DNA from 2 places in the Sutcliffiella sp. NC1 genome. Region 1 is predicted to be linked to the other one. Evidence: a T-box and tRNA genes for the amino acid it is inferred to sense, from the RefSeq annotation. Region 1 holds a T-box; the other holds one or more tRNA genes.
What was found. A T-box is a leader RNA that pairs with one kind of tRNA and senses whether it is charged. The one in region 1 lies ahead of O1A01_RS19135 (valine--tRNA ligase), so its partner is inferred to be a tRNA-Val.
Positions count from the first base shown of each region.

Region 2: it encodes a tRNA-Val, which carries the amino acid that the T-box ahead of O1A01_RS19135 (valine--tRNA ligase) is inferred to sense. The anticodon was not compared.

Region 1 is NZ_CP115153.1:3,654,674-3,659,496, reverse strand. Features, by position in the region: gene spoVID (stage VI sporulation protein D) at 1-897, shown strand, start outside; gene ysxE (spore coat protein YsxE) at 1,017-2,060, shown strand; gene O1A01_RS19140 (hypothetical protein) at 2,081-2,269, opposite strand; T-box leader at 2,498-2,732, shown strand; gene O1A01_RS19135 (valine--tRNA ligase) at 2,824-4,823, shown strand, end outside.
Region 2 is NZ_CP115153.1:935,825-940,647, forward strand. Features, by position in the region: rRNA gene O1A01_RS04645 (23S ribosomal RNA) at 1-1,277, shown strand, start outside; rRNA gene rrf (5S ribosomal RNA) at 1,396-1,512, shown strand; tRNA gene O1A01_RS04655 (tRNA-Asn) at 1,534-1,608, shown strand; tRNA gene O1A01_RS04660 (tRNA-Ser) at 1,613-1,704, shown strand; tRNA gene O1A01_RS04665 (tRNA-Glu) at 1,726-1,800, shown strand; tRNA gene O1A01_RS04670 (tRNA-Val) at 1,810-1,885, shown strand; tRNA gene O1A01_RS04675 (tRNA-Met) at 1,908-1,984, shown strand; tRNA gene O1A01_RS04680 (tRNA-Asp) at 1,985-2,060, shown strand; tRNA gene O1A01_RS04685 (tRNA-Phe) at 2,077-2,152, shown strand; tRNA gene O1A01_RS04690 (tRNA-Thr) at 2,190-2,265, shown strand; tRNA gene O1A01_RS04695 (tRNA-Tyr) at 2,274-2,357, shown strand; tRNA gene O1A01_RS04700 (tRNA-Trp) at 2,389-2,462, shown strand; tRNA gene O1A01_RS04705 (tRNA-His) at 2,489-2,564, shown strand; tRNA gene O1A01_RS04710 (tRNA-Gln) at 2,580-2,654, shown strand; tRNA gene O1A01_RS04715 (tRNA-Gly) at 2,660-2,734, shown strand; tRNA gene O1A01_RS04720 (tRNA-Cys) at 2,743-2,816, shown strand; tRNA gene O1A01_RS04725 (tRNA-Leu) at 2,843-2,931, shown strand; tRNA gene O1A01_RS04730 (tRNA-Leu) at 2,955-3,035, shown strand; tRNA gene O1A01_RS04735 (tRNA-Gly) at 3,056-3,129, shown strand; gene O1A01_RS04740 (B3/B4 domain-containing protein) at 3,262-3,924, opposite strand; gene queG (tRNA epoxyqueuosine(34) reductase QueG) at 3,988-4,823, shown strand, end outside.

The sequences.
Region 1 (4,823 bases):
ACAATCCCGCGTAATAGAATTCAAAATTTAGATGACGTGTACGTTGCCATCGATTCATTTGATTATTCCACTCCTGCGCGAGGATGCCTTCAATTAGATGCAGAGTTATCCATATCGGGTATTTATGGTCAGCAACAAACTGTTCCACCGGTAGAAGAAAAAGAAGAAGAGCCACAACAATTTCACCGTGATGGACAAGAAGAAGAGGAAGAATATGATCCATTTAAATATTACTTAGAGGATCGCGCTGAAGAAGAGGTTCAGGTAACGAACGAAACTGCATATGATACTACAGATTTCCAGGAAGAAGCAGTAGTGTCCGAGCAAACAACGGAACAGGACCAAGATGAAGACGATGATGTATATGAGCCATTTCAAGTAGAAGTAAGAAAAGATCCTACTTTAGAAGAGGAGCCGGTAGAAGAAGTGGTGGAGCAAGAAGCAGAAGCAGAGGAAGAAAGAGACGAGGAGGAAGAATCTTCGTACACTGAAAATGTCGTTCAATCCCCAGTTGTTGCTCTTCAGGCTAGCTCTGCGGAAGAACCAAAAGATGAAAATAAAAACATCGTATCTTTTTTTGCTAAAAAAGAAGAGCGTGAAGATGTAGAAGAAAAAGCACCTGTAGCAAAGTTTGATGGAAAACAGGAAGAGGATGAGGAAAAAGTACGCGATGAAAACAACCTTTCTCTTACAAAAATCTTTGCAGAAGAAGATGGATCAGACTTTACTCGTTTAAAGATTTGTATCGTACAACATGGCGAGACAATTGATTCAATCGCGGAAAGATACGACGTAACCATTCAACAACTAATTCGAATGAATGGCCTAGCATCAGATGCTGACGTCTCAGAAGGCCAATTAATTTATGTACCAGCTGCGGCTTACTCTAATTCTTAACAGTACATTTTCAAGTGAGTGAGGATTTCCTTCCTCACTTGTTTTTTGAAACAACTATACAAATAAAATGATTTAAGCTGTACACAAAAACTAGCTTGAAAGAAAGTGAGTTAAGTGTTATGCAAACAACGAATGAACAATATGCTGAAAGTATTTTAAGGCAATATGGGGTAGTGCCAGAACTTTTACAATCATATAGTCATAACGTTTGGCGTGTTGGAACAAAAGAAGGCAATTATGCTTTGAAAAAAATTAATAAAAATCGAGCGTATGCACTCTTTATGAACATTCATTCCCTATCACAACGAGGGGTTTCTTCTGTTGTTCCTATTTATAAAACACAACAAGGTTTTTATTTCATAGAGAATCAAACAGATTCCTACTATTTAATGCCTTGGGTCGAACATCAAGAGGAAAGAGAAGCTGATTTTAAAGATAGTCTAATGTTTAAAGAATTGGCAAAGCTTCATAACATAACCGTTAAAGAAAAAGATTACGAGCTTGATGATATTACTTCTTTCTATGAAAAAACAAAAATAGATTGGAGACAAGACGAAGAGCGCCTAAACCAATTTGTAGACGATTGTGAGAAGAAAATTTACATGTCACCATTCGAGCTACAAGTATGTTCCTTCGCAACGGAGATAGGAAGTGCGTTAAGGTTTGCTCTGCAGAAGCTAGATAGTTGGTATGATGAGATTAAAGAAGCAAAAAAGCACCGTACTGCCATCACTCATGGTGCAGTATCCTTTCATCATTTTTTAAAAGACAAAGAAGGTCGTGGATATTTTATTAGCTGGGAGAAAGCCCGTAAAGCAGCACCAGCCAACGATTTAATTGCTTTTTACCATCGTTACTTACGAACATATCCGATGTTTTGTGACGATTGTGTTGACTGGTACTTTGAATATAGCAATGCTTTTCCGTTAAAAGACCATGAAAAAGCATTAGCCCTAGCATACTTAGCGTATCCGCGCCAATTTATTTCAGTGCTAAATAAGTATATAGAAGAGAAACGATTAAAAAGAAGAAAAGGGGAGCGCAAACACGTGACCCACATTTTAGAATCGTATTGGCTCGCGAAAAACATTGAATATGTAGCAGGTCGCATAAGTCAAATTGAAGAACAGAAAAAAATGCAAAGTACCCAGTCGTCATCATAGTGACGCTGGGTACTTTTTCGTTAAAGCCATTCAAGATGAAAACAGACAGCTAATGTTATACATAGTGCTAATATAAGGACGTCAAAGGTAGTTGGTAAAAAGATTGTTCGAATACCTTGAAAGATCGAAATTGGAATAATAAACTGGGCGCAAACTGCCCGAACTTGACGCAACCACGGTGGTAACGAGTATGGATTGTATTTTCTCATCAATTCTTCCCCTTTCGTTGTTTCCTACTACTATGTTAGAGGTGGAAGAGGGAGTTAGCATTAGCCCCCAGCCAATGTGCCTGATATTACAACGTATGATATTAGGCGATAAATAGTGCCCATTTTGACACGAAATTGTTTTGATTTGAATAAATTATGAAAAAGATGGAGAAGCTTATTGACGAAATCATTACTTATTAGGTAACATATATAAGTAAATAAATTAAACGAAATACAGTGACAGGGAAGAGTACAATCGAAACCCCTTCAGAGAGAGAAGCCCAAGGCTGAGAGGCTTCTTAGGAAACGTTTCATTGGAATGTCGCCCTTGAGTAGCTTTGGTGAAGTAAAAGTAGTCAAAGCCGGTGAAGAGCCGTTACTTCATTTAAGAGTACTAGGAGTAGTCTATCTATTTCTAGTAAAAAAAGGTGGTACCGCGAAACTAACTCCTTTCGTCCTTTTATTGGATGAGGGGAGTTTTTGTATTTTTCAGGAATTTTTCAGCACCACCATTTAACAGTTCTTAAGATAGTCCACATAAAGGAGGAAACAAAATGGAATTAAAAGAAGTAAATTTACCGACGAAGTACGATCCGAATGCAGTTGAAGCGAACCGTTATCAATATTGGTTAGATGGCAAGTTTTTTGAAGCGACAGGAGACAAGGAAAAACAGCCTTACACAATCGTTATTCCACCCCCAAACGTTACAGGGAAACTACATTTAGGTCACGCTTGGGATACAACATTACAAGATATTTTAACGCGAATTAAACGTATGCAAGGTTATGACGTTCTTTGGTTACCTGGGATGGACCACGCAGGTATCGCAACACAAGCGAAAGTAGAAGAAAAACTACGCAGTAACGGTGTATCTCGTTATGATTTAGGTCGTGAAAAGTTCGTAGAAGAAACGTGGAAATGGAAAAAAGAGTATGCAGGACATATTCGTGAGCAGTGGTCAAAACTAGGTTTAGGAGTAGATTACAGTCGCGAGCGTTTCACATTAGATGAAGGTCTTTCTAAAGCTGTTCGTGAAGTATTCGTTTCTCTTTACAAAAAAGGCTTAATCTACCGTGGTGAGTACATTATTAACTGGGACCCAGCTACAAAAACAGCTCTTTCTGATATTGAAGTTATTTATAAAGATGTTCAAGGTGCTTTCTACCATATGCGATATCCGTTAGCAGACGGTTCTGGCCATATTGAAGTTGCTACAACTCGTCCAGAAACGATGCTTGGAGATACAGCGGTTGCCGTTCATCCAGAAGATGACCGTTATAAACATTTAATCGGTAAAACAGTTAAGCTACCAATTACTGGCCGTGAAATTCCTATCGTTGGAGATGACTATGTTGATATGGAATTCGGTTCAGGTGCAGTCAAAATTACACCAGCTCACGACCCGAACGACTTTGAAATTGGAAATCGTCATAACCTAGAAAGAGTTTTAGTTATGAACGAAGACGGTACAATGAACGGTAACGCTCTACAATATAAAGGACTAGATCGTTTCGAATGCCGTAAACAAATTGTAAAAGACTTACAAGAGCAAGGAGTTCTTTTCAAAGTAGAAGAGCACATGCATTCTGTAGGTCATAGTGAGCGTAGTGGAGCGGTTGTAGAGCCTTACCTTTCTACACAATGGTTCGTAAAAATGCAACCACTTGCGGACGAAGCTATTAAGCTACAACAAGGTGAAGATAAAGTAAACTTCGTACCGAACCGTTTTGAAAATACGTACTTACGCTGGATGGAAAACATTCGTGACTGGTGTATTTCCCGTCAATTATGGTGGGGACATGGTATTCCAGCTTGGTACCATAAAGAAACTGGAGAAGTTCATGTTGATCATGAACCACCAGCAGATATCGAAAACTGGGAACAAGATAATGACGTATTAGATACTTGGTTCAGTTCTGCATTATGGCCGTTTTCTACAATGGGCTGGCCTGAAACAGAATCGATTGACTATCAACGTTACTACCCAACTTCTGCATTAGTAACAGGGTATGATATCATCTTCTTCTGGGTATCTCGTATGATTTTCCAAGGTATTGAATTTACTGGTCAACGTCCATTCCAAGACGTACTTATTCACGGTCTCGTTCGTGATGAGCAAGGACGTAAAATGAGTAAGTCACTTGGTAACGGTGTGGACCCGATGGATGTTATCGCACAATACGGAGCAGACTCCTTACGTTACTTCTTATCAACTGGAAGCTCACCAGGTCAAGATTTACGTTTCAGTATGGAAAAAGTAGAAGCGACTTGGAACTTTGCCAATAAAATTTGGAACGCATCTCGTTTCGCATTAATGAACATGGGCGATATGGCTTATGAGGATATTGATTTAACAGGTGAAAAATCTGTTGCAGATAAATGGATTTTAACTCGTTTAAATGAAACAATCGAAACAGTGACAAAGCTTGCAGATAAATATGAGTTCGGTGAAGTAGGTCGTGCCCTTTATAACTTCATTTGGGATGATTTCTGTGACTGGTATATTGAAATGGCGAAAATTCCATTATACGGTGAAGACGAAGCAGCAAAGAA
Region 2 (4,823 bases), 2.2 Mb from region 1:
GACACAGGTAGGCGAGGAGAGAATCCTAAGGTGAGCGAGAGAACTCTGGTTAAGGAACTCGGCAAAATGACCCCGTAACTTCGGGAGAAGGGGTGCTCTGTTAGGGTGTTAAAGCCCGAGAGAGCCGCAGTGAATAGGCCCAGGCGACTGTTTAGCAAAAACACAGGTCTCTGCGAAGCCGTAAGGCGAAGTATAGGGGCTGACGCCTGCCCGGTGCTGGAAGGTTAAGGGGAAAGGTTAGCGCCTCGGCGCGAAGCTTTGAACCGAAGCCCCAGTAAACGGCGGCCGTAACTATAACGGTCCTAAGGTAGCGAAATTCCTTGTCGGGTAAGTTCCGACCCGCACGAAAGGCGTAACGATCTGGGCACTGTCTCAACCAGAGACTCGGTGAAATTATAGTACCTGTGAAGATGCAGGTTACCCGCGACAGGACGGAAAGACCCCGTGGAGCTTTACTGTAGCCTGATATTGAATTTTGGTACAGCTTGTACAGGATAGGTAGGAGCCTGAGAAGCCGGAGCGCTAGCTTCGGTGGAGGCGTCGGTGGGATACTACCCTGGCTGTATTGAAATTCTAACCCGCGAGCCTTATCGGCTCGGGAGACAGTGTCAGGTGGGCAGTTTGACTGGGGCGGTCGCCTCCTAAAGAGTAACGGAGGCGCCCAAAGGTTCCCTCAGAATGGTTGGAAATCATTCGTAGAGTGTAAAGGCACAAGGGAGCTTGACTGCGAGACCTACAAGTCGAGCAGGGACGAAAGTCGGGCTTAGTGATCCGGTGGTTCCGCATGGAAGGGCCATCGCTCAACGGATAAAAGCTACCCCGGGGATAACAGGCTTATCTCCCCCAAGAGTCCACATCGACGGGGAGGTTTGGCACCTCGATGTCGGCTCATCGCATCCTGGGGCTGTAGTCGGTCCCAAGGGTTGGGCTGTTCGCCCATTAAAGCGGTACGCGAGCTGGGTTCAGAACGTCGTGAGACAGTTCGGTCCCTATCCGTCGTGGGCGTAGGAAATTTGAGAGGAGCTGTCCTTAGTACGAGAGGACCGGGATGGACGCACCGCTGGTGTACCAGTTGTCTTGCCAAAGGCATAGCTGGGTAGCTACGTGCGGACGGGATAAGTGCTGAAAGCATCTAAGCATGAAGCCCCCCTCAAGATGAGATTTCCTTTAGCGCAAGCTAGTAAGATCCCTGAAAGATGATCAGGTTGATAGGTTCGAGGTGGAAGCGTGGCGACACGTGTAGCTGACGAATACTAATCGATCGAGGACTTAACCAATTTAAATGAACGATATGAACGATCTTGATGAAAAATATTATCTAGTTTTGAGAGAACAAAAAAAACTCTTGATTTTCTCATAAAATATATTATAATAGTATTTGTCCTTAAAAAAATGTCTGGTAATGATGGCGAAGAGGTCACACCCGTTCCCATACCGAACACGGAAGTTAAGCTCTTCAGCGCCGATGGTAGTTGGGGGCTGTCCCCCTGCGAGAGTAGGACGTTGCCAGGCTGAAGGATATAATTCTTCTATTCCACCATAGCTCAGCGGTAGAGCATTCGGCTGTTAACCGAAGGGTCGTAGGTTCGAATCCTACTGGTGGAGCCATTATGGAGAGCTGTCCGAGTGGCCGAAGGAGCACGATTGGAAATCGTGTAGACGGTTACCGCCGTCTCAAGGGTTCAAATCCCTTGCTCTCCGCCATTCTTAAACTCTTACAATTATGGCCCGTTGGTCAAGCGGTTAAGACACCGCCCTTTCACGGCGGTAACACGGGTTCGAATCCCGTACGGGTCACCATTATATATTGGAGGATTAGCTCAGCTGGGAGAGCACCTGCCTTACAAGCAGGGGGTCGGCGGTTCGATCCCGTCATCCTCCACCATAAATTATAAGATTAATATCGTCGCGGGGTGGAGCAGTCCGGTAGCTCGTCGGGCTCATAACCCGAAGGTCGCAGGTTCAAATCCTGTCCCCGCAACCAGGTCCCGTGGTGTAGCGGTTAACATGCCTGCCTGTCACGCAGGAGATCGCGGGTTCGATTCCCGTCGGGACCGCCATTATAATTTAAAGTTAGGCTCGGTAGCTCAGTCGGTAGAGCAATGGACTGAAAATCCATGTGTCGGCGGTTCGATTCCGTCCCGAGCCACCATTTAAATTATAAAAAGAAATAATTGCATTTAATATATGCCGGTGTAGCTCAGTTGGTAGAGCAACTGACTTGTAATCAGTAGGTCGTGGGTTCGACTCCTATCGCCGGCACCATCCTTACTGGAGGGGTAGCGAAGTGGCTAAACGCGGCGGACTGTAAATCCGCTCCCTTGGGTTCGGCGGTTCGAATCCGTCCCCCTCCACCATTTTAAATTAAGTTGTAACAATTCTTACTATAGGGGCATAGTTTAACGGTAGAACAGAGGTCTCCAAAACCTCCGGTGTGGGTTCGATTCCTACTGCCCCTGCCAATTATAAAACAAAACTTAACATTATGGCGGTTGTGGCGAAGTGGTTAACGCACCAGATTGTGGCTCTGGCACTCGTGGGTTCGATTCCCATCAATCGCCCCAACATTATAAAATTATTGGGCTATAGCCAAGCGGTAAGGCAACGGACTTTGACTCCGTCATGCGTTGGTTCGAATCCAGCTAGCCCAGCCAATTTTGCGGAAGTAGTTCAGTGGTAGAACACCACCTTGCCAAGGTGGGGGTCGCGGGTTCGAATCCCGTCTTCCGCTCCAATACATTAGGCGGCATAGCCAAGTGGTAAGGCAGAGGTCTGCAAAACCTTTACCACCGGTTCGAATCCGGTTGCCGCCTCCACTAATAAATGCCAAACAGTGTTACAAGCCGGGGTGGCGGAACTGGCAGACGCACAGGACTTAAAATCCTGCGGTAGGTGACTACCGTACCGGTTCGATTCCGGTCCTCGGCACCATTTTTTATTTTAATACTGTTTACGCCGGTGTGGCGGAATTGGCAGACGCGCACGACTCAAAATCGTGTTCCTTCGGAGTGTCGGTTCGAACCCGACCACCGGTATTAATTAAGAATAGGCCAGTGCGGGTGTAGTTTAATGGTAAAACCTCAGCCTTCCAAGCTGATGTCGTGGGTTCGATTCCCATCACCCGCTCCATACATAGTGAGTAACGTAGTGTTTCGTTAAACAAATTAACGATGCATTACGTTTTTTTGTTTACCCACTATGGATACTTTTAATCTAATATGTTAAAGAACAAAAAAAGAATTCATTAATAAAATGAATTCTTTATGATACTAGATTTACTTTAAAATTCCCGCCGTTAATTTGTACAAACATAGAAGCAACACTCTCTAGCATCTTTACTGCTTCATTATTTTCAATAGATGGAAGTAAATAAACAAGTTGAATGGCATCAGTAGTTGCTTCTGAAATAGGGGATCTAGTACTATCAATGTAAGGACTTCCGAACGGGCCATTTTCGTCAGCAGTATGAAGGATTTTATCAAGACTGATTATTCTACCGTTTAAACCAGTATAGTGATCATTTTCTTTTCCAATCATTACTGATAGCTGTCCGTTAAGTTTTGCATTATCATATAAACCAAAAGGAATTGAATACTTTAACGAAAAAAAATTATTAATGTCTACGCCAGAGTTTACAGGTTCAAGAAACTGACCTTTTTTAATCCTTCTATATAGCGCTTCGGCGGATGGGCGGTACCTACTCGGATCAGTACCAGTTTGTTTGAAAATCTTTCTCCATTCCGCTATTCCGTGAACACTTTTTAGTTCTTGATCAAGTAAATCAAAGTATATTGATTCTTGAAAAAGGCGAAATCTACCTTTAAACATTTGGGGTGTAGTGCTTATAGTTGTATTTTCATATTCAATATAACCTAACTTAAAATTTGGAATAGCTTTTTTTACTTCATTATGTATTGTAATCATTATACCGCTTCCTTTATTTCCATGTTTATATTAGTTTACCACACATTAAATGAATAGTTAAAAATGTTAGCAAAGGAGGTGCATACATTGAATTTTACTAAATTAAAAGAAGAAATTATTCAATACAGTAAGCAAATTGGCATTGATAAAATTGGTTTTACAAGTGCAAGTCCTTTTGTTGAATTGAAGGAACGGTTGAGAGTACAGCAAGAAAATGGGTACCAATCAGGTTTTGAAGAAAGTGATATTGAAAAGCGAACGAATCCTCAGCTTTTACTCCCTCAAGCAAAATCTATTATTGCGATTGCGATTGCTTACCCATCAAAAATGAAAGATGCACCTCGTAGTACGAGGAAGGACCCACGGGGTATTTTTTGCAGGGCATCATGGGGAACAGATTATCACCTTGTACTGAGAGATCGCTTAAGTAAATTAGAAGAATTCATTAAACAAAAAGTCCCAGAAGCAACATTAAAATCAATGGTCGATACAGGTGAGCTTGCAGATCGAGCAGTTGCCGAAAGAGCAGGTATCGGGTGGAGTGGTAAAAACTGTGCCATTATTACGCCAGAATTTGGTTCCTACGTGTATTTAGGTGAAATGATTACAAATATACCATTTGATCCAGATCAATCGATTGAAGACCGTTGTGGGTCGTGTAATAAGTGTGTGGATGCTTGTCCAACCGGTGCATTAATTCAAGGAGGGCAACTCGATTCTAACAAGTGCATTGCCTTTTTAACACAGACGAAAGGCTTTTTAAAAGAAGAATATAGAACAAAACTAGGTAATCGTTTGTATGGTTGTGACACGTGCCAGACGGTATGTCCAGAAAATAAGGGGAAGGACTTTCACCTTCATGCGGAATTAGAACCCGATCCTGAGCTAGTAAAGCCGAG